3 regions of the Micromonospora sp. WMMB482 genome follow, and region 2 is predicted to be linked to each of the others. Evidence: riboswitches for the same ligand, from Rfam matches in the RefSeq annotation. Region 2 holds a riboswitch; each other region holds the start of a gene.
What was found. A riboswitch is a leader RNA that binds a small molecule or an ion and turns the genes downstream of it on or off. The one in region 2 is predicted to bind cobalamin.
Positions count from the first base shown of each region.

Region 1: linked by a shared signal. The riboswitch ahead of KSK32_RS21420 (peptidase) and the one ahead of KSK32_RS23975 (class I SAM-dependent methyltransferase) in region 2 are both predicted to bind cobalamin.
Region 3: linked by a shared signal. The riboswitch ahead of KSK32_RS24525 (ribonucleoside-diphosphate reductase subunit alpha) and the one ahead of KSK32_RS23975 (class I SAM-dependent methyltransferase) in region 2 are both predicted to bind cobalamin.

Region 1 is NZ_JAHOPD010000020.1:4,288,161-4,295,731, reverse strand. Features, by position in the region: gene KSK32_RS21425 (hypothetical protein) at 83-568, opposite strand; gene KSK32_RS21420 (peptidase) at 604-1,647, opposite strand; cobalamin riboswitch at 1,745-1,891, opposite strand; gene KSK32_RS21415 (FUSC family protein) at 2,188-3,291, shown strand; gene KSK32_RS21410 (helix-turn-helix domain-containing protein) at 3,343-4,110, opposite strand; gene KSK32_RS21405 (nuclear transport factor 2 family protein) at 4,140-4,580, shown strand; gene KSK32_RS21400 (glyoxalase/bleomycin resistance/extradiol dioxygenase family protein) at 4,631-5,017, opposite strand; gene KSK32_RS21395 (hypothetical protein) at 5,022-5,996, opposite strand; gene KSK32_RS21390 (YafY family protein) at 6,939-7,571, opposite strand, start outside.
Region 2 is NZ_JAHOPD010000020.1:4,838,657-4,846,227, forward strand. Features, by position in the region: gene KSK32_RS23960 (methylmalonyl-CoA mutase family protein) at 1-1,559, shown strand, start outside; gene scpA (methylmalonyl-CoA mutase) at 1,559-3,781, shown strand; gene meaB (methylmalonyl Co-A mutase-associated GTPase MeaB) at 4,026-5,096, shown strand; gene KSK32_RS23975 (class I SAM-dependent methyltransferase) at 5,023-5,766, opposite strand; cobalamin riboswitch at 5,895-6,115, opposite strand; gene aceB (malate synthase A) at 6,201-7,571, opposite strand, start outside.
Region 3 is NZ_JAHOPD010000020.1:4,970,396-4,977,966, reverse strand. Features, by position in the region: gene KSK32_RS24540 (acyl-CoA thioesterase) at 1-244, shown strand, start outside; gene KSK32_RS24535 (LysE family translocator) at 248-871, shown strand; gene KSK32_RS24530 (PrsW family intramembrane metalloprotease) at 943-1,746, opposite strand; cobalamin riboswitch at 1,866-2,082, shown strand; gene KSK32_RS24525 (ribonucleoside-diphosphate reductase subunit alpha) at 2,197-4,593, shown strand; gene KSK32_RS24520 (ribonucleotide-diphosphate reductase subunit beta) at 4,584-5,612, shown strand; gene KSK32_RS24515 (MFS transporter) at 5,634-6,869, opposite strand; gene KSK32_RS24510 (condensation domain-containing protein) at 6,908-7,571, opposite strand, start outside.

The sequences.
Region 1 (7,571 bases), 550 kb from region 2:
ACACCGTACCGCCCGGGCGCGCGTCGACGCCAGAGCGGAGGCCGGCACCCGGTGCGCCGCTGGTCACGCCGCTGCCGGCGGCTCAGGGTGCGGCGATGCCCGGCGGGGCGCCGGCGCCGAAGGACCAGCCCTCCACGCTGCCCGGCGCGGGGTTGTAGCTGGTCGCCCCCGAGGTGCTGTAGGACCAGGAGCCGCCGCTGGGGGCGTGCCAGTACGACCAGTACGCCGTGACCGGCGGGGTGTTGACGCACGGCTCGGTCGCGGCGGTGGGCTTGCCGTTGATCCGGCAGACGAAGGCCAGCCCCCACCGCTTGGTGCCGGTGACGGTGAAGCCGGCGCCCTGCAGCGCGGCCAGCCCGGTGGCCGGATCGCCCGGGGCACAGCCGACCTGGACGCCGCCGCCGAGCGCGGCGAAGTCGACGACCACGGTGACTCCCGAGGTACCGACGCAGGCGGCGGCGTGCGCCGCCCGGGGCGTGGGTTCGACGGCGGTAAGCGCGACGCCCGCCACGACGGCGGCCAGCAGACCGGCCAGCCAGTTGCGGACTGTGGAACGGGGACGGAACACGGGTCCTCCTGTGATCGGGTGAGCGGCGAGAGGGTTCACGGGCAGGCGAGCGCCGGTGCGCCGGGTTCGGCGCCGGCGGCGGACAAGCGGGCGTACCCGGTCCCGGTGAGACCGAGGACGGCCTGGGCGGTGGCCCGGGGTGCGGTGGCCGGGTCGAAGCCGCCGCCGTCGAAGTCGACCGCGCCCCGGTCCGCCGGTGCGGCGGCGCAGCCGAGCTGGAGACCGGCGAGGAACCCCCGGGCGCGCGCCCAGGCCAGCGGCCGATGGCCGTCGCGCAGGGCCTGCGCGGCGAGGCCGGTGCTGTTGGCGTTGGGCGTGCCGGCGACGTTGGTGAAGCCGCCGTCGGCGCCCTGAACGGACACCAGCCAGCGCACCCCTGCGGCGGCGTCGGCCCGACGCCCCGCGGCGCGCAGCGCCTGCGTCGCGAGCGCGGTGGCGTCCACGTCGGACACGCAGACCGGCTGCGCGGGCAGCAGCGGGTAGCCGCCGTCCGGGCATCGGGTGCCGGCCAGCCAGGCGGCCGCCGCAGGAGGCGCACCCAGCGCGGTGCGGTCCAAGGCGAGGACCGCGAAGGACTGGCTGAACGCGTTGCTGTAGTCGCCGTACGCGGACCGGTCGCTGAACCGCCCGGCCGGCGTCTGGAGCGAGCGCAGCCGGGCGATCAGGTCCACCCCGCCGACGTCGCCCGGGTCGCCGCCGCGCACCTGCACGGCGAGCGCGAGCTTGGCTGTCGCACCCGCGTACGCCTCGGAGACACCGTCGCCGAGGTAGCCGTCGCGGACGTCCGGCCGGGTGACCCAGGCCAGCGCGTCGGCGCCGTAGTCGTCGGCGGCGCCCGCAGCGGCGAAGGCGAACACGGCGTCGAGGGTCAGCCCCTGGTCGGGGTAGGCGACACCGTCGAAGACCGCCTCGAAGCGTTCGCCGTCGACGAGTTGCCGGGCGAGCCAGCCGGCGGCGGCCTCGGGGCGGGTGGCTCCGGCGCGCTCGGGTGCGGCGACGGCTGGTGTGGTGAGGGTGAGGGCGGCGAGCGCGCCGCAGAGGAGCGCGAGCAGGCGGTGCCGGCTTCGGCGGACGACCATCGGAAGCGCCTTTCCGGCCCGGCGGTCGTCGAAAGCCCTACCGACGCGGCAACGCCGGGTCGGTAGGGACTCCGACCCGTGGGCCACGACGGGTGGGGAGCGGATGCACGCGTACGACGGGTATTCGGGCTCGCCGCCCAGAGTCCACTGGACGGCCTACCGTTGCGGGCCAGCGCCGGATTTCGACCGGTCTTCCCCCGCACGCACACGCGTTGGTTGAGTTGTCGCGACAGTCTTATGTGGCCGCAGCTCCGATGTCAATGCGCCAGGAGCCGGACACGTGCCGTGACGGACGGCGGAGGCGGCGGTCTCACGTCCCGCCGCCGTCGGCGAGGGTCGTGGACCTGCGATCAGCCGCTGCCCCTGCGGCTCCCGAAGCCCGGCACGCTCTTCGTGGCCGCCGACAGTTACCCGGCGAGCCCTCGAACGAGCCGCCCGTCACCCGAGCGATTGAGCAGGTCACAGCCGGGGTAGTGGCCCTCCTCGCGGAAGATCGATCGGCGGCCGGGCCCGGTCTGCCCGGCGAGAGGGGTACCACCGGTGCGGACCTGGGTGCGCGACGCCGCCGCGCGGTTGCGCAGCGACGGGATGACGGTGGTCGAGCTGACCGCCGCCGCTGTGGTCGCGTGGATCGTGGCGGCGGTGGTGATCCGTCACCCGGACCCGTTCTTCGCGCCGACCGCCGCGCTCGTCGTGCTCGGCGAGTCCCGCGGGCGACGGCTGCGGCAGACCGTCGAGATCCTGCTCGCCGTGGCGGCCGCCGTGCTCGTCGCGGAGCTGCTGGTGTACGCGTTGGGTCCGGGCACCGGGACGGTCCTACTGGTGCTGCTGCTGACCACCACGACGCTCGTGGTGATCGGGGCCCGCCGCGCCCTGGTCGTGCAGGCCACCCTCTCGGCCATGTACCTGGTCGTGGTCTCCGCGCCGAACGGGACGCTGATGCCGTTCCGCTTCGTCGACGCGCTCATCGGCGGCGCCGTCGCGCTTGCCGCCAGCCAGCTGATGGCCGCCCGTGACCCGCTGGCCCCACTGGTGGCCCAGGCCCGGCGCAGCTACACCGACCTGGCCGACCTGCTCGACCGGGTCAACGCGGCGCTGCGGGGCTGCGACGAGGACGCCGCCCGCGCCGCGCTGGACCGGGCGCGGCAGGTGGACGACTGCGTCGCCGAGATGCAGGCCGCCGTGCTCGCCACCGGCGAGACGCTACGGCTCGGACTGCGCCGCCGGCACCTGGGCAAGCTCGCCGAGGTGGAGGCCACGCTGCGGCAGCTCGACTACGCCGCCCGCAACATCCGGGTGCTGGCCCGGGCCGGCGTGACCCTGACCCGCCGGCACACCGCCACGCCGCCGGAACTGGCCGCCGCGATCGGCGCGCTGACCTCCGCCGTACGGTCGGCCGGTGAGGCCATGGCCCACGACCTCACCGGCGCCGACGCCGACCGGCACGCGCAGCGGGCCGACGCGGCGGCCCTGGAGGCGGTACGGCTCGCCGCGGGCCTGCTGCGGACCGATCCGCCGCTGCCGGTCACCATGATCGTCGGGCAGATCCGGGCGACCGCGATCGACCTGCTGCGCGGTGTCGGCCACGACGACGTGACGGTGCTGGACCGGGTGGACGAGGCGCTCGGCCTGAGCCGGGCATGACACCCGGCTGCCGTGGGCGACGTTGCCGGCGCCCGTCGCCGAGGCAGCACGCTACGTCGTGAAGTAGGCGGCGCTCTCCGCGTCGGCCGGGTAGTAGGACTCGATCGCGATCTCGTCGATCGTGATGTCCGTCGGGGTGCCGAATGTGGTGATGGTCGAGAACAGCCGCAGCTCCCGTCCGCCGACGCGAAGGATCATCGGTATCACGACGTCCGTTTCGATCCGCCGGCCCGGCGTGTCCTCCGGTTCGGGCGCCAGCAGCTCTTCGTAGAGTGCGGTGAGCTCAGGGTCGGGAGCAGTGGCGAGCTGGCGTGAGATCCGGCTGCGGAACACCGCGCGCACGTCGGCCAGATTGACGACCATGCGCCCGAACCCGCGCGGGTCCAGTCCCAGCCGTACCAGGTTGACCGGCGGCCGCAGCAGGTCCGGAGCCACCTGCGCGAAGAACGGGTCGACGGCGCGGTTGGTCATCACGATGTTCCACCGGCGATCGAAGACCACCGCCGGGTAGGGCTCGTGGGCGCGGAGCACCCTCCGGACGGCGTCGTGAACGGCTGCCAGTGAGTTGTGGTCGAGCGGCCGCTCGGCGTACCGAGGTGCGAAGCCCCCGGCGAGCAGCAGCCGGTTGCGATCACGCAGCGGCACGTGGAGCTGATCCGCGAGTCGAAGGATCATGTCGGAGCTCGGCTTGGACTTACCGGTCTCGACCAGGCTGACGTGACGAGCCGAGACGTCCGCAGCGATCGCGAGATCCAGTTGGCTGAGTCCCCGGCGCTGCCGCCACTGCCGCAGGAGTTCCCCGACCGTGTGCACGCTCATGGAGCGTACTCATCGTTGACCGAGAAGCCATGAAATCCGAGTTCATCGACAATCGCAGCGGGCACGCGAACACTGCGTCCATGACCACGGCGAACAAGAGCATCGTCCAACGGGCGCTGGCAGGACTGATCGAGACGGGCGACGTCGATGCGCTCGCACCGTTTCTGAGTGATGACTTCGTCCACCACAGGCCGGGTACCACCACATCGACCAAGGTGGAATGGCTCACCGCGGTTCGCGCCGCGCTGGTACCGCTCGCCGGCATGCAGGTCGAGATCCATCAGGTGCTGGCCGACGGCGATCACGTGGTGATGTACTCGCGGCGCTGGCTTCCCGACGCAGGGCCGGAGATCGCGGTCGTCGACATCTGGCGGATCGACGACGGGCTGATCGCCGAGGCGTGGGAGATCATCGAGCCGGTGGCCCAGGTGGACGCCAACCTCGCGTGGTGGAAACCTGCGCAGCACTGACCGTGCGTATGCCACCTGCGATGCCGGATCGCAGCAAGCGGCCGGCAGCCTCAGAGGGATTGAACGATCTGGATCGGGTTGCCGTCGGGGTCGGCGGTCCACGCGATCAGTAACCGGCCGAGCCACACGTGTGGAGGCGCGAGAGCGGGTGCTCCGCCTGCGACCAGGCCCTCGTAAGCCGCTGTGGTGTCTTCGGTCCAGAGGACGACCGCGACGCGCTGGCCTTCGGCGACCGGGTCCAAGCCGTGGTCCTCGCGGGTGGAGGCCACCGAGGCGATCCCGATCTTGTATCCGTCGAGGACGAGATCGATGTGAACCGGTTCGCCGTCGGTCGGTACCCGGAAGGTCTCCCGGAATCCCAGCCGGGTGTAGAAGGCGGCCGCCCGAGTCAGATCGTCGCTGAAGAGAATCACCTGGGGACTGCGGAAGGTCCACATGCGCTCACCCGGCGATCCGGCCGCACGCACTCCGGGTGCTCGGTAGTCCGGCCTCCTTGAAGACGAGGCGGCAGCTCCCGTTCGTCGGATCCCAGAGTTGGTCGTTGGTCACCAGCGCCCGAACCAGCGCGCGTTGCGGTTCGGTGAGCGGCCGGCGCTTCGCGTACGGCTTGGGGAACGCGAACCGCACCAACGCGCCCCAGCCGTCGTCGAAGCCGGCCCAACTGTCCCGGCCAGCCATTCGGCAGGCAGCCGCCGCGATCTCGTCGAAGTCAGCGGCGACGCGGATCGCCGCGGCGACGAGCGCGTACTGGTGCACCCCCGGAGGTGGCGGCAAGGCCAGCGCGGCCAGGATCAGCTCACGGGCGCGCGGGTCGTCCTCGTGAGCCAGCGCGGCCTGCAGGCGGACCGCCGGGTCCGGATCGGTGAGCCGGTCGCGGAGGTCGACGCCGAGTCGGCCGAGGCAGTGCAGCCACTCCGCCTGCGGTTCGATGCCTCGCTCCGACCACTGCAGGACGAGCACCGCCAGTTCCTCCCGCCGGCCCGCGAGGGACCGCATCCGCGCGATCGCCACAAGATTCTCCGCGCGGAACAGCGCCCGGCCCGGCGGTGACGCCGCGAGCAGCGGAAGCACCACCGGGTACGCCTCGGCCACGGCTTCGGCGAGGTCCGGCAGGAGCTCGGTGAAGTAGCGGTCGTCGGCGAGGTCGATCACGCTAACCGCCGCATCGCCGAGGAACTCCAGAAGCGGCTCGACGGTGTCCGGGTGGGCTCGTCCCTCGGCGAGCAGCGCGGTAACGGCCCGAACCGCAGGCGCGGTCGCCGTCTCCGGGAAACCCTGGTGCAGCACCTTGATGTCGAGGTGATACAGCGCAGCCTCCCGGGCGTCGGCGTCACCGGATTCCAGCGCGGCCAGGTGCCCTGGGGTGTCGGTCGCCCGGCCCCACGCGTGCGTGAGCCGGCTCCAGTCAACAGTCATCGCCACGTCCCCCGCGGTTGGCCAGGAGATGGTTCAGGGCCGACCTGAACTCGACGAAGCTCCCCCGGCAAAGCTCACCGCCGTACCGTACCCGTCTTCGGGTGAGCCGCTGCTCAGCGAAGGCATGGCCGGGGCCACGCCGCCGACGTGCCAGGGCATGCCTGCTGTACCGCCGTGTGGGTGCTGCGGTGAGTTCACCGTCCTCAGTGACCGAGGTTCGGCCACTCCGGCAGCGACGCTCACTGACGGGCCCCACCCACCGACCATCGCGCGGCCGATCTCGGATGCCGTGACTCGGCTGCGATGTCACACTGCGGCAGTGGAGCGCTTTCGGTGTGCGGGCTGCGGGAACACGCTGAGCGTCCCGGTCCGGTTGGTGGAACTGCCGGCGCCGCCGCACTGGTCGGTCCTGGACTGCCACCACGTGAACCCGCCGCTCCTCGACCCGGGTGCCTACGCGATCGACGAGGCCGCCTACGGCCGTGATCAGCTCACCGGCACCTTCGTCCTCTCACCCGGTGACGTACGCGGGACACGCTTCGTCCATGACCGTGTCCGCACGGGCTGCTGGTCGATGGTGGGATGGATCCCTGCGTCGCCTGTCGAGGCTGCGGGGCCGTGGTCGCCTCGCGGGCCGACGACTGCGGGATGGCGCAGGAACTGCGCTTCCATCCAGCGATGGTTGTCCGGGAGCGGTGTGAGGATGAACCGGACCGCGTGACCGATCCTTTCGCGCTGATCGCCGATTGGGACCGTCCTGCGCCCGACACCAGACCGCACCGAGGGGTGCCCGAGCCGACCCGTCCTCGACCCGAACTCGTCGCCACCCGCTGGGGAGGCCGAGGCTTGAGGGAAGCTCTCTTCCGAGACGATCCGCCGGCCTGACCCAGCCGCGCGCCATCCGCACTGGGCCGAGGCGGCTCTGACTACCACTACCGAGCCTCAAGCGTCAGCGTCGGTGAGCAGTCGGGCGGCCAGGGCGCGTACCTCGTCCTTGAGTTCGTCCGGTCGGTCGATCGTGAACGACCAGCCGAGCCCGGCGAGCATCTGTGCCGCACCGTCGAGCCGTTCGGCTCGGGCGGTGAGGCGTACTCCGCCGGGAACCTCGGTGAGCGTGCCGACCGAGGGCGGGATCCGTCGCTGCGCCTGCTCCAGGCTGGTGTGCAGCACCACGGAGATGTCGTGCGCGTACGGCACTGCTGCCAGACCGGTGAGGACCTGCGTGGTGGGATCGAAGCCGGCCGGGATGTCGAACCTGCCCGGGGCGGGGCGGGCTGTCCCGATCCGGTCGAGCCGGAACGTCCGTACGGCCCGGCGGTTGTGGTCGTGGCCGGTGACGTACCACCGGCCGGCGTGGAAGACCAGCCCGTACGGGTCGAGCCGGCGCTCGCCGGACTCGCCGCGCCAGGTGGTGTACGTGATGTTCACCGGTTGCTGATGTCGGGCCGCGTCGGCGAGCACCAGCAGCGCCTCGATGCCGGCCGGGGCGGGCTTCCGGACCCGTGCGGTGAAGTCCACTGTCTCCAGCAGCGAATCGATCCGCCGGGCGAGAACGGCCGGCAGCACCCGGCGGAT
Region 2 (7,571 bases):
ACGCCGACCCGGACCCGAAGGTCACCGCCGAGGCGGTCGGCGCGGACCTGGAGAACGGGGCCACGTCGCTGTGGCTGGTGCTCGGCGAGGACGGCGTACCGGCGGCCGGGTTGCCGGGCGTGCTGGAGAACGTCTACCTGGATCTGGCCGGGATCGTGCTCGACGCCGGCGCCGCCGCGGTCGACGCGGTGCCGGCGTGGTTCGCGCTGCTCACCGAGCGGCAGGTGCCACCGGCGAAGGTGCGGGGGAACCTCGGTGTGGATCCGCTCGGATGGCGGGCGCGCACCGGACGGCGGTGGGAGGGGCCGGCGGACGAGTGGGCCCGCCGCTGCGCCGAGGGTTTCCCGGGACTGCGGTCGATGACGGTCGATGCGACGGTGTTCCACGACGCGGGCGCCTCGGACGCGCAGGAACTCGGCTGCGCGGTCGCCGCCGGCGTGGCGTACCTGCGGGACCTCACGGCCGCCGGGTTGAGCGTGCCGGCCGCGTTCGGGCAGCTGGAGTTCCGGTACTCGGCGACCGCGGACCAGTTCGCCACGATCGCGAAGTTGCGGGCGGGCCGCCGGCTGTGGGCGCGGGTGGCGCAGGTGTGCGGGGTGCCGGAGCACGGTGCGCAACGTCAGCACGCGGTCACGTCCACCGCGATGATGACCGCCCGCGATCCGTGGGTGAACATGCTGCGTACCACGCTGGCCTGTTTCGCCGCCGGTGTGGGCGGCGCGGAGGCGGTGACCGTGCAGCCGTTCGACCACTGCCTGGGACTGCCGGACGGTTTCGCCAGGCGGATCGCCCGCAACACCCAGTCGCTGCTGCTGGAGGAGGCGAACGTGGGCCGGGTGGTCGACCCGTCGGGCGGCTCGTGGTTCGTCGAGCGGTACACCGAGGATCTGGCCCGGGCGGCGTGGGCGTGGTTCACCGAGATCGAGCGTGCCGGTGGGATGGCGGCGGCGCTGGACGGCGGCCTGGTCGCGGACCGGTTGGCCGAGACCTGGCAGCGGCGTGCCGACAACCTGGCGCACCGCCGGGATCCACTGACCGGGGCCAGCGAGTTCCCGCACCTCGGGGAGCGGTTGCCGGCCCGTCCGCCCGCACCGGCGCCGCCGGGTGGCGGGTTGCCCCGGCGCCGGTACGCGCAGGCGTACGAGACGTTGCGGGACCGCGCCGACGCCCACGCAGCGGCCACCGGCGCCCGGCCCACGGTCTTCCTGGCCACCCTCGGCCCGGCGGCGGCGCACAACGCCCGCGCCGGGTTCGCCGCGAACCTCTTCGCCGCCGGCGGGATCGACACGGCGCGACCACCGGTCGGGGACGACGACCCGGCGCGGCTGGCCGCCGAGTTCGCCGCCAGCGGCGCCCGGGTGGCCTGCCTGTGCTCCACGGACCGGCTCTACGGGGAGTCGGCGGAGACGGTGGCGCGGGCGTTGGGCGACGCGGGCGCAAAGCGGGTGTGGCTGGCCGGCAGACCGGCCGGTCACACGGGCGTGCACGGATACCTGTTCGCGGGCTGCGACGCGGTCGCGGTGCTGGAGACGACACTGAACGACCTGGGGGTGGCGTGATGGGCGTGGGGATCCCGGACTTCTCCGGCGTCGAGCTGGGCGCTCCGGCCACCGCCCACAGCGCCGACCTGGGCCGTTGGCGCGATGCGGTACGCGCCGAGACCGGCGCGGACCCGCAGACGCTGACCTGGCAGACCCCGGAGGGCATCGACGTCGCCCCGCTGTACACCGCGGCTGACCGGGCCGGACTGGACTTCCTCGGCACCTACCCGGGCGTCGCCCCGTACCTGCGCGGCCCGTACCCCACCATGTACACCACCCAGCCGTGGACGATCCGCCAGTACGCGGGTTTCTCCACCGCGGAGGAGTCGAACGCGTTCTACCGGCGCAATCTGGCCGCCGGGCAGAAGGGACTGTCGGTCGCCTTCGACCTGCCGACGCACCGCGGCTACGACTCCGACCACCCCCGCGTCGGCGGGGACGTGGGCATGGCGGGGGTGGCGATCGACTCGATCTACGACATGCGGCAGCTGTTCGACGGCATCCCGCTGGACCGGATGAGCGTGTCCATGACGATGAACGGCGCGGTGCTGCCGGTGCTGGCGCTCTACATCGTCGCGGCCGAGGAGCAGGGGGTGGCGCCGGAGCAGCTCTCCGGCACCATCCAGAACGACATCCTCAAGGAGTTCATGGTCCGCAATACCTACATCTATCCGCCGCAGCCGTCGATGCGGATCATCTCCGACATCTTCGCGTTCACCTCCGCGCGGATGCCCCGGTTCAACTCGATCTCCATCTCCGGCTACCACATCCAGGAAGCCGGGGCGACCGCCGACCTGGAGTTGGCCTACACGCTCGCCGACGGGGTGGAGTACCTGCGGGCCGGACGGGACGCGGGGCTGGACATCGACGCGTTCGCGCCTCGGCTGTCCTTCTTCTGGGCGATCGGGATGAACTTCTTCATGGAGGTGGCGAAGCTGCGGGCGGCGCGGCTGCTGTGGGCCCGCCTGGTCCGCGACTTCGGGCCGAAGAACCCGAAGTCGCTGAGCCTGCGCGCGCACTGTCAGACCTCCGGCTGGTCGCTCACTGCGCAGGACGTGTTCAACAACGTGGTGCGCACCTGCGTCGAGGCGATGGCCGCCACGCAGGGGCATACCCAGTCGCTGCACACCAACGCGCTGGACGAGGCGCTCGCGCTGCCGACCGACTTCTCCGCGCGGATCGCCCGCAACACCCAGCTCGTGCTTCAGCAGGAGTCGGGCACCACGCGGGTGATCGACCCGTGGGGCGGCAGCGCCTACGTGGAGCGGCTCACCCACGATCTGGCCGCCCGCGCCTGGCAGCACATCACCGAGGTGGAGGCGGCCGGCGGGATGGCCCGGGCCATCGACGAGGGCATCCCCAAGTTGCGGGTCGAGGAGGCCGCCGCGCGGACCCAGGCGCGCATCGACTCCGGCCGGCAGCCGGTGATCGGAGTCAACAAGTACCGCCCGGACGCGGACGAGCCGATCGACGTGCTCAAGGTCGACAACCGGTCGGTACGCGCACAGCAGGTGGAGAAGCTGCGCCGGCTACGCGCGGAGCGCGACGAGCGGACCTGCGCCGCCGCGCTGGAGACGTTGACCCGGGCGGCCGGCGCCGCGCTCGACGGCACCCGGGGGCCCGGCCTGGACGGCAACCTGCTCGCCCTGGCGGTCGACGCCGCACGGGCGAAAGCCACGGTGGGGGAGATCTCCGACGCGCTGGAGAAGGTGTACGGGCGGCACGCCGCGCAGATCCGTACCATCTCGGGGGTGTACCGGGACGAGGCCGGCTCGGTGTCCGCGATCGAGAGCGTCCGCGCCGCCACCGCCGCGTTCGCCGTCGCCGAGGGCCGCCAACCGCGCATCCTGGTGGCCAAGATGGGGCAGGACGGCCACGACCGCGGCCAGAAGGTCATCGCCACCGCGTTCGCCGACCTCGGCTTCGACGTCGACGTGGGTCCGCTGTTCCAGACCCCGGCCGAGGTGGCCCGGCAGGCGGTCGAGGCCGACGTGCACATCGTCGGCGTGTCCAGCCTTGCCGCCGGTCATCTCACGCTGGTGCCGGCGCTGCGCGACGAGCTGGCGGCGCTGGACCGCGACGACGTCATGATCATCGTAGGGGGTGTGATCCCGCCGCAGGACTTCGACGCGTTGCGCGCGGCCGGCGCGGCGGCCATCTTCCCGCCCGGCACCGTCATCGCCGAGGCCGCCCGGGAGCTGCTCGCCGAGCTGTCCCGGCGGCTCGGCCACCCCGCGTGAGCGCGAGGAGTGAGCCGGTGTTGCGAGCCCCGCAGTCGCGCACCAAGGGAAGTTCGGCGTGAGCGCGAGGAGTGAGCCGGTGTTGCGAGCCCCGCAGTCGCGCACCAAGGGAAGTTCGGCGTGAGCGCGAGGAGTGAGCCGGTGTTGCGAGCCCCGCAGTCGCGCACCAAGGGAAGTTCGGCGTGAGCGCGAGGAGTGAGCCGGTGTTGCGAGCCCCGCAGTCGCGCACGAAGGGAAGTTCGGCGTGAGCGGCGCCGCGATGCGCACCCCGCCGGTGCAGGCGTACGTCGACGGGGTGCGCGCGGGCTCCCGGGCGTGGATCGCCCGGGCCATCACTCTGGTCGAGTCCACCCGGCCCGATCATCGGGCGTCGGCCCAGCGGCTGCTGGCAGCGCTCACCCCGCACGCCGGTGGCGCCCGTCGCGTCGGCATCACCGGGGTGCCCGGAGTCGGCAAGTCCACGTTCGTCGACGCGCTCGGCTGCCGCCTGACCGGCGACGGGCACCGGGTGGCGGTGCTCGCGGTCGACCCGTCGTCCACCCGCACCGGCGGGAGCATCCTCGGCGACAAGACCCGCATGGCCCGCCTCGCCGTCGACCCGGCCGCGTTCGTGCGGCCCTCGCCGACGGCCGGGACGCTCGGCGGCGTCGCGAAGGCCACCCGGGAGGCGATCGTGGTGGTGGAGGCCGCCGGCTACGACGTGGTTCTGGTCGAGACCGTCGGCGTCGGCCAGTCCGAGACCACTGTCGCCGAGATGGTCGACTCGTTCCTGCTGCTCACCCTGGCCCGCACCGGCGACCAACTGCAGGGGATCAAGAAGGGCGTGCTGGAACTCGCCGACGTGATCGCGGTCAACAAGGCCGACGGACCGCACGCGACCGACGCCCGCCGGGCCGCCCGGGAACTGGCCGGCGCGCTTCGCCTGCTGCATCCGGAGGGCGGCTGGCAGACCCCCGTGGTCACGTGCAGCGCCCTTGAGGAGACCGGCCTCGACGAGGTGTGGCAGCAGATCCGCCACCACCAGGACATACTGGCCGCCTCCGGCGAGCTGGCCGAGCGGCGCCGACGACAGCAGCTCGGCTGGGTCTGGGCGACGGTGCGCGCCGAACTGCTCGACCGCCTCCGCGCCCATCCCACCGTGCGGGCCCTCACCCCGCAGGTCGAGCGAGACGTCCTTGCCGGCACGCTCACCCCGGCTCTCGCCGCCGAGCGGTTGCTGGCCGGTTTCGCCGACCCGGCCGTCACACCGGGCACACCACCAGACCCAGCTGCGCCGGGTAGCGGTACTGCCAGTGGCCGGACGGAGTCCGGCTGAGCATCGGCGCGAGCAGGTCCAGCAGTCGCGCGGCCAGTGGCCCGGGCAGCGTCCGCCCGGCCACCCGCGCGGCCAGTTCGGCCTCGTCGGCCCCGGTGACGCCGCGGACCGCGGTCACCGTCCGCACGTCGGCGGTCAGGCCCAGTTCGGCGAGCGTTCCGGCGATGAGCAGGTGCCGTGGCACCGGCCGGGTCACCGGCGCGCCGAGCAGCGCCGTCAGGACCTGCTCGTGCGGCGCGGGGGCGCCGGCCTCGTCGGCACAGAGCAGCAACCGGCCGGCGTGCAGCACCATGGCGCGCAACGCGGCCGGCAGGTCGTGGTGCCGGCGCAGCGTCCCGACGCTCACCACCACGTCGTGGTGCGGGAGTGCCGTGTGCGGCCAGAGCGCGCGTACCGTTTCGACTGTGACGCCGTAGCGCCGGGCGTCGTCCGCCACCCGGGCGAGGCGTCCCGGCGACGGGTCGACGACCGTGACGTGGGCGCCGGCCCGGGCGGCCACCGCCGCGAAATCGTCGGCGGCGATGTCGAGCACGGTCTCACCCGGGCCGATGTAGGAGGCCAGCATTCGTGACACGTCCGGGTCGAGCGGGCCGGTGTACTCCGGCTCGCCGCCGGCCACCGCATGCCAGGCATCGGCGAACCCGTAGCCGGGCGCGGTCGAGAACGTCATCTGCCTGGGATCCTTCCCTCGAGGTCCGGTACGGCTCACCGGCGGTCCGGGGAAAGGTGACGGCAGGGTCGGGTGACTGGTCGCCCGCCTCGCCCTGGCCCTCCCGCGAGGCCGTCGGCGGCGTGCGTGGTCACGCACGCGGTGCAGGCAGGTCTTCGGACTCGCGGGCGTGATCGGACAGTGCCGATCTCCTAGTGGCCGTCGCTTCCCGGGCGCCGAGGGCGTCCAGTGCGTGTGACGGCGGTCGTTCCCACTCACCGCTGCGGGGCAGTTCCGGATTCGCACCGGATTCCCTCTTGCGACGCCCGGACCGTCAAAGCCCGCGCGAACCAGCACCGTGGGCCATCGTAGGGCACCCCGGTGACGGGACCGGCGGGCTGTGGCACGGCCGGGAGGGCTCTGTCACATCCCTCCCGGCCGCGGCGTCCCGCCGGTCAGCCGGCCGTCGCCACCTGTCCCCGCGGTGCGAGGTGCCGGGCGTACGCGCCGGTGGTGAAGAACGCCGGCAGGTCCTCGCCGAGCGCGGTGTCCTCGACGATCCGCGCCGCCTGTCCGGCGCGCTCGCGGTCGGCGTCGCCGCGGCCGGCGGTCAGCGCGGCCAGTTCCTCGGCGAGGACCGACCGGACGAGGTCCTCGGTGACGCAGCCGCCGCCGGCCAACGGGGTGCGGTGGTGCAGCCACTGCCAGACCTGGCAGCGGGCGATCTCGGCGGTCGCCGCGTCCTCCATCAGGTTCCACAGCGCCACCGCGCCGGTGCCGGCGAGCCAGGCGTCGACGTAGCGCAGCGCGACCGCGATGTCGGACTGCAGCCCGGCGGCGGTGACCTGGCCCGGGGTCTTGTCGACGGCGAGCAGGTCGGTGGCGGTGACGTCGACGTCGTCGCGAAGCCGGTCGAGCTGGTTCGGGCGGTCGCCCAGCACCGCGTCGAACTCATCCCGGCACACGTCGACCAGGCCCGGGTGCGCGACCCAGGAGCCGTCGAATCCGTCGCCTGCCTCCCGCCGCTTGTCCGCGCGCACCCGGCGTAGCGCCGTCTCGTTGACCTCGGCGTCGCGGCTGGGGATGACCGCGGCCATCCCGCCGATCGCGTGCGCGCCGCGCCGGTGGCAGGTCGCGACCAGCAGTTCGGTGTACGCGCGCATGAACGGCACCGTCATGGTGACCTCGGAGCGGTCCGGCAGGACGAAGTCCGGCCACTGCCCGAAGTTCTTGATGATGCTGAAGATGTAGTCCCAGCGCCCGGCGTTGAGCCCTGCCGAGTGCTCCCGCAGCTCGTAGAGGATCTCCTCCATCTCGAACGCGGCCGTGATCGTCTCGATCAGCGTGGTGGCCCGGATGGTGCCCTGGGGCAGGTCGAGGTACCGCTGGGCGAAGACGAACACGTCGTTCCACAGCCGCGCCTCGCGGTGGCCCTCCAGCTTCGGCAGGTAGAAGTAGGGGCCGGCGCCGATGTCGAGCTGCCGGCGGGCGCAGTGGAACAGGTACAGGCCGAAGTCGAAGAGGCTGGCGGAGATCGGGCGCCCGTCCACCACGACGCCCTTCTCCACCAGGTGCCAGCCGCGCGGCCGGACCACGATCGTGGCCAGGTCGTCGCCGAGGGCGTACCGCTTGCCGCGCGCGTCGGTGAAGTCGATCCGCCGGTCCAGCGCGTCGATCAGGTTGAGCTGTCCGGAGACGACGTTGTGCCAGGTGGGGGCCGTGGCGTCCTCGAAGTCGGCGAGCCACACCTGCGCCCCCGAGTTGAGCGCGTTGACAGTCATCTTGCGGTCGGTGGGCCCGGTGATCTCGACCCGCCGGTCGAGCAG
Region 3 (7,571 bases), 130 kb from region 2:
CAGCTCGATGGAGGTGGCGGTCAAGGTCAGCGCGGACCGGTGGGACCGCGCGGTGCCGCCGGTGGACGTGGCCACCGCGCATCTGGTGATGGTGGCGGTGGACGACGAGGGGCAGCCCCGGCCGGTGCCGCCGCTGCACACCGAGACCGAGGGCGACCGGCGGCGCTACCGGGAGGCGCAGATCCGGCGCGAGCACCGGCTGGCGCTGCGGCGGGCGCTGCTCGACGGCGCCGGGGAGGGCTGAGCGGTGCTCGGACTCTCAGCGGCCACGCTCGCCGGCTATCTGGCCGCCATCGTGGTGCTCATGCTCACCCCGGGGCCGGACATGATGTTCGTGCTCGCCAACGCCACCCGGTACGGCCCGCGGGCGGGCGCGGTGGCCGCGCTCGGGGTCGCCGCCGGGGAGGCGGTGCACGTCGCCGCCGTGGTGGCCGGGCTCGCCACCGTCATCGCCGCGTCTCCGGTGCTGTTCACCGCGATCCGGTGGGCCGGTGCGGCGTACCTGATCGTGCTGGGCCTGCGGGCGCTGCGCGGCACGGGCCGGCCCGGCGCGCGTGCGGACCGGCCGGACGGCGGCGCCGGTCGGGCGTTCCGGCGCGGGCTGCTGACGAACCTGCTCAACCCGAAGATGATCCTGTTCAGTGTGGCGTTCCTGCCGCAGTTCGTCCGGCCCGAGGCGGGCCCGGTGGCGGCGCAACTGGTGCTGCTCGGCGTGCTGTTCGTCGCGGTGCAGCTCGCCGTGGACCTGGCGCTCGGCGTGGGCGCCGGGCGGTTCGCCAGCCGGTGGGGCGACAGCCGCTGGTCGCGGCGCGTCGACCGGCTCTGCGCGGTCGCCTTCGTGGCGCTCGGCGTGCGGCTGGCCGCCGGCTGATCGACTCCGTCACGCCGAGGTGGCGGCATCAGAGGTGCTCCGACCCCGCCACCTCGGCGAACTGGCGATGATCATGACGCCGTCTCCAGCGGCGACTCCGCCGGCGTGCCGGGCAGGGCCGGCCGCTCTCGGTCCAGGTGCAGGCGCAGCAGCACCCAGCCCAGCGACACGCCGCCGATGAACACGTACGCGGGCTGGGTGCCGAACGTGTCCCAGCAGGTGTGCAGCGTGACGGCGGCGGCGAAGGTGAGCAGGAACGCCGCCAGCTTCCGGCCGCCGGGGGCGGCGGCGAACGTGAACAACGCGGCGGCGGTCAGCCCGGTCCAGGCCAGGTGCGCGGCAGGCGCGGTGAGACCGCGTACCAGCAGCGTCTGCTCGACCGCGCCGAGACTGCCCTGCGACCCGACGAACGCGGCGAACGCGTAGCCCATGGTCTCCAGCGCGGCGAACCCGGCGCCGGAGGCCACGCCGATCACCAGCCCCTGCGCCGGGGACGGGTGCCGCCGCCACAGCAGCAGGATGCCGGCCGGCACGATCAGCTTGGCGGTCTCCTCGGCCAGCCCGACGAGCGCCATCGGCAGGACGCCGAGGCGGTGCAGTGTGCCGTACTCCAGCCAGCCGGCGGCGACCACGCCGATCACGCCGCCGAGCAGCGCGGCGACGCCGACGACGGAGCCGGGGACCGGGCGGCGCGCCGGCCTCCCCTGGGCGAAGGTCAGGAACGTGGCGGGCGCGACGGACGCGCCGAGCACGATCAGCGCCGGTACGAACGTGACGGTCCCGGTGCCGGCGAGTGTCTCCAGCACCAGCAGGTGGAGCCCGACGCCGACGAGCAGGACCGCCACCCACGCCCAGCGGCGCCCGGTATTCCCCATACCGCCGAGTATCGCGCCCGCCGCGCCGCGCCCGAATCGGGGTGGGCACTGTGGACGGTGAGATCAATCCGACACGCCGACACGACATCTGGTGTTGCACGGGAGCCCTCACCGCCATATATGGTGGTGCCGCAGCTGGTTCGGCCGAGCCCTTCGGGGCGGGGCCGAGGCAAGAGGGAACCCGGTGGAAGTCCGGGACTGCCCCGCAGCGGTGAGTGGGAACGACAGCCGTCAACAGCACTGGGCCACCGGCCTGGGAAGCGACGGCCGGTAGGCGACCGGCGACCCCGGTCGGGCCCGCGAGTCCGAAGACCTGCCAGCGCGCCGTACGCCTCCGCGTACGGCGGTCGGAGGTCGCGCGGGACGACCGACGCCAGCAGCCGGGCCGGCCGTGCGCCGCGCCCGTTGGCGTCTCCCGCCGTCTCCAGACGGTGACAGCGAGGAGAGGTCATGACTGTCGTACAGGAGAGTCCCCCGTCCGGCACCGGCGGGTCCGAGGTCCGCCGGCCGGCGATGCGGGTACGCAAGCGCGACGGCGACACCGAGCCGGTGGACGTCAACAAGATCGTCCGGGCGGTGGAGCGCTGGGTCGCCGACCTGGACGAGGTGGACCCGCTGCGGGTGGCCACCAAGACGATAAGCGGGCTCTACGACGGGGCGACCACCGCCGAGCTGGACCGGTTGTCGATCCAGACCGCGGCGGAGCTGATCGGCGAGGAGCCGCAGTACTCGAAGCTGGCGGCGCGGCTGCTGGCCGCGTACGTGGACAAGGAGGTCCGCGGTCAGGGCGTGGCGAGCTTCAGCCAGTCGATCGCGTACGCGCACGGGCTGGGGCTGATCGGCGACGAGACGGCGGCGTTCGTGGCCCGGCACGCCCGCAAGCTGGACGACGCCGTGGACCCGGACGGCGACCTGCGGTTCGAGTACTTCGGACTGCGCACGGTGGCGGACCGCTACCTGCTGCGGCACCCGGAGTCCCGGCTGGTGGTGGAGACGCCGCAGTACTGGCTGCTGCGGGTGGCCTGCGGGCTGTCCCGCACCCCGGGCGAGGCGGTCGGCTTCTACCGGCTGATGTCCGCCCTGGCCTACCTGCCCAGCTCCCCCACGCTGTTCAACTCCGGCACCCGGCACACCCAGATGTCGTCGTGCTTCCTGGTCGATTCGCCGCGCGACGAGCTGGACTCGATCTACGAGCGGTACCACCAGGTGGCGAAGCTGTCGAAGTTCTCCGGCGGCATCGGCATCTCCTGGTCGCGGGTGCGCGGCCGGGGCGCGCTGATCCGGGGCACGAACGGCCGGTCCAACGGCATCGTGCCGTTCCTCAAGACGCTCGACGCCGGGGTGGCCGCGGTCAACCAGGGCGGCCGGCGCAAGGGTGCGGCCTGCGTCTACCTGGAGCCGTGGCACCCGGACGTGGAGGAGTTCCTGGAGCTGCGGGACAACACCGGCGAGGAGTCCCGGCGTACGCACAACCTCAACCTGGCCAACTGGATCCCGGACGAGTTCATGCGCCGGGTCGAGGCCGACGGCGAGTGGTCGCTGGTCGACCCGTCGGACGCCCCGGAGCTGCCCGACCTGTACGGCGAGGCGTTCGACTCCGCGTACCGGGCCGCCGAGAAGAAGGCGGTCCGCACGGTGCGGGCCCGGGACCTGTACGGGCGGATGATGCGCACGCTCGCGCAGACCGGCAACGGCTGGATGACGTTCAAGGACGCGTCGAACCGGTTGTCCAACCAGACCGGTGAGCCGGGCAACGTCATCCACCTGTCCAACCTGTGCACCGAGATCCTGGAGGTCAACGACGACGCCGAGACCGCCGTGTGCAGCCTCGGCTCGGTGAACCTCGGCGCCCACGTCACCGCCGACGGGGTGGACTGGGAGCGGCTGCGCGCGACGGTCCGCACGGCAGTGGTCTTCCTCGACCGGGTGATCGACATCAACTACTACCCGGCCGAGCAGGCGGCGGCGTCGAACCCGCGCTGGCGGCCGGTCGGGCTCGGCCTGATGGGGTTGCAGGACGCCTTCTTCACGCTGCGCCTGCCGTTCGACTCGGCGCAGGCCAAGGAGCTGTCCACCCGCGTGCAGGAGGAGATCCTGCTGACCGCGCTGGAGACCTCCGCCGGGCTGGCCGAGCAGTTCGGCCCGCATCCGGCGTACCCGCAGACCCGGGCCGCCAAGGGTGACCTGCACCCGGACCTGTGGGGCGCGGACCTCACCCAGGTCGACCGGTGGGCGGCGCTGCGGCTGCGCATCGGCGAGCACGGGCTGCGCAACTCGCTGCTGGTGGCGATCGCGCCGACCGCCACCATCGCGTCCATCGCCGGCTGCTACGAGTGCGTGGAGCCGCAGGTGTCCAACCTGTTCAAGCGCGAGACCATGTCCGGGGAGTTCCTCCAGGTCAACACGTACCTGGTGCGGGAGCTGAAGGCGCGTGGGCTGTGGACGCCGCAGGTCCGCGACCGGATCAAGCGGGCCGAGGGCTCGGTGCAGGACATCACCGAGCTGCCAATCGAGGTGCGGGAGCTGTTCCGCACCGCGTGGGAGCTGCCGCAGCGGGCGCTGATCGACCTGGCCGCCGCGCGCGCCCCGTTCATCGACCAGTCCCAGTCGCTGAACCTGTTCCTGAGCGCGCCGACCATCGGCAAGCTGTCCTCGATGTACCTGTACGCCTGGAAGGCCGGGCTGAAGACCACCTACTACCTGCGTTCCCGTCCCGCCACCCGCATCCAGCAGGCCACCGTCGCCCCGGTGCTCGCCCCGCTCTCCGGCGTGGTCTCCGCCGTGAGCGACGACGAGGCGCTGGCCTGTTCCCTGGAGAACCCCGAGAGCTGCGAGGCATGCCAGTGACCACCACCGCACCGACCCGGCACATGCTGCTCGACCCCGGCATGGACCTGACCCTGCGGCCGATGCGCTACCCGCGCTTCTTCGACCGGTTCAAGGACGCGATCAAGAACACCTGGACGGTCGAGGAGGTGGACCTGCACTCCGACCTCGCCGACCTGGCGAAGCTGTCCCCGGCCGAACGGCACCTGGTCTCCCGGCTGGTGGCGTTCTTCGCCACCGGCGACACCATCGTGGCCAACAACCTGGTGCTCAACCTCTACCAGCACGTCAACTCGCCCGAGGGCCGGCTCTACCTGTCCCGGCAGCTGTTCGAGGAGGCGGTGCACGTCCAGTTCTACCTGAATCTGCTCGACACGTACGTGCCGGACGAGAAGGAACGGTTCGCCGCGTTCGCCGCGGTGGAGAACATCCCGTCGATCGCCCGCAAGGCCGAGTTCTGCTTCCGGTGGATCGACTCGATCTTCGAACTGCGGGAACTGCGGACCCGGGCGGACCGGCGGGCGTTCCTGCTCAACCTGATCTGCTTCGCCGCGTGCATCGAGGGCCTGTTCTTCTACGGCGCGTTCGCCTACGTCTACTTCCTGCGCTCCCGGGGCCTGCTCAACGGGCTGGCCTCCGGCACCAACTGGGTGTTCCGGGACGAGTCGATGCACATGGCGTTCGCGTTCGACGTGGTGGAGACCGTACGCGCCGAGGAGCCGGACCTGTTCGACGACGAGATGGAGCGGCAGGTGAAGGAGATGCTGGCCGAGGCGGTGGAGTGCGAGGTGAGCTTCGCCGAGGACCTGCTGGGGCAGGGCGTACCCGGGATGTCGCTGGCCCACATGCGCGAGTACCTCCAGCACGTGGCCGACCGGCGACTCGCCGTGCTCGGCATCGCCCCGATGTACGGCAGCGGCAACCCGTTCGCGTTCATGGAGTTGCAGGACGTGCAGGAGCTGTCCAACTTCTTCGAGCGCCGGGTGTCGGCGTACCAGGTCGGGGTGACCGGCTCGGTCACCTTCGACGACGACTTCTGACCGCCGCCCCCGCCCCGGCCGTCACGGCCGGGGCGGGACCGGGCTCTCGCCGGGCAGCGCCGTCGCCCGGACCCGCCCGATCAACGCCACCACGGCGACCGCCATCACGGCCACCACCACGAACGCGCTGCGCAGGTCCAGCGCACCGGCGAGCAGGCCGATCACCGGTGCCGCCAGCAACGCGCCCGGCCACTGCCCCATGGCCACCACCGAGACGCCCTCGCCCGAGGTGAGGCCGGGCTGCTCCCCGGCGAAGCCGAGCACCGTCGGCGTCACGCACGCCAGGCCGAAGCCGAGCAGTCCGAAGCCGGCCATCACCGCGGCCGGATGGGGGTACGCCACCGGCAGCGCCACGCCGGCGGTGGCCACGAGCGCGGACAGCCGGACGAAGCGGATCCGCCCGAACCGGCCGGCCAGCCGGTCGCCGAACAGCCGGGCGACGGTGGCGGCCAGCGACAGGCAGGTGTACGTCGCAGCGGCCAGCACCGCTGCGGCGCCTGCGACCTCGGTCGCGTACAGGGCGCTCCACTGTGCGCCGGCCATCTCGATGAACGAGGCGAGGAAGGCGATCACCGCGAGCAGCAGCAACTGCGGGGTGAACCGGTCGCGCAGCCGTCGCCGGTCCTCGCCGTCCTTCGTCTCCTGCCGGGGCGTGTCCGGCAGCCAGCGGTGCGTGCCGACCAGCAGCGCGCCCAGCAGGACGCTGGTGACCGCCATCTGCGCCGACGGGGACATCCCGATCGCCGCGGCGCCGGTGCCGCACAGGCCGCCGGCCAGCATGCCGATGCTGAACCCGGCGTGGAAGGTGGACAGAATGGGCCGCCCGTACCGCTTCTGCACCTCCACCGACTGGGCGTTCATCGGCGTGGCCAGCAGGTTCGCCGCGAAGCCCCAGACCGCGAGCCCGCCGACCAGCGCCACCACAGTGGTGGACGCGGCCAGCAGGGGGGCGTTGACCAGGATCAGCGCGGCCCCGGCCAGCGCCAGCCGCCGGGTGTTGATCCGGCTGATCAGCACCGCCACCACGACCAGGGAGACCAGCTCCCCGGCGTTCGTGGCGATGTTCGCCAGGCCCCAGCCGGTGTTGCCGACGCCCACCGCGTCCCGCACCTCCGGCACGCGGGCCGACCACCCGCCGATGGCCAGACCCATGATGACGAAGAGCAGCGCCACCGACCAGCGGGCCCGTACGGCCGAGCGTGGCACCGGCGGCGCGGGCTGCTCCGTGGTGCGCTGGTTCGTCGAGGTGTCCGTCATGGTCGTCGTACCTCTCTCCGATCGGTCCGTCGGAACTCCTACCCGATCGCGTGGTCGAGGAAGCACGCACCGTCAGGAAGGCGTACTTGCGCCGGGGTGGTCGCGGGGTCGGTGACGAGCGCCGAGACCACCGCGACGTAGTCGTCGATCAGCCCGCTCACCAGGTCGTCGCCGAAGACGCCCCGGTTGCGGATCACCACGCCGCCGGCCCGGTCGTCGTCCACCACGACGATCGGTGAGCCGCGCTTGACCCAGACGGGCAGGCACTCGGGCGGCACGTCGGCGGCGACCACCGGCGGCGGTGTGCCGGGAGCGGGCCGGGCGGTGATGTCGACCGGCTCCACGAGCAGCTCCGGGCAGTGCAGCACCGGCGACGCCGACGCGGCGGACTGGAACCAGGCGTCGAACAGGTGGTTGTCCGGCCAGGGGCGGACATCTGCGAAGTCGGGACGGACCGCCCGGGCCAGCCGGTGGAACGCGGTGGCGTGCGCGACCGCCTCGGTCAGCGACGCGTGCGCGGCGTCGGTAACGGCGCTCATCGGCGCGTCCGCCGCCACGTCGACCGGCAGGTAGACGTTGTTGGTGAACTGACCGACGAGCTGCCGGGACAGCGGGCTCTCCCGGCCCAGCGTGGTGGTGCCCAGCACCACCCGGGACCGGCCGGCCCGCCGCGACAGCAGCACCAGGTACGCGGCGAGCAGC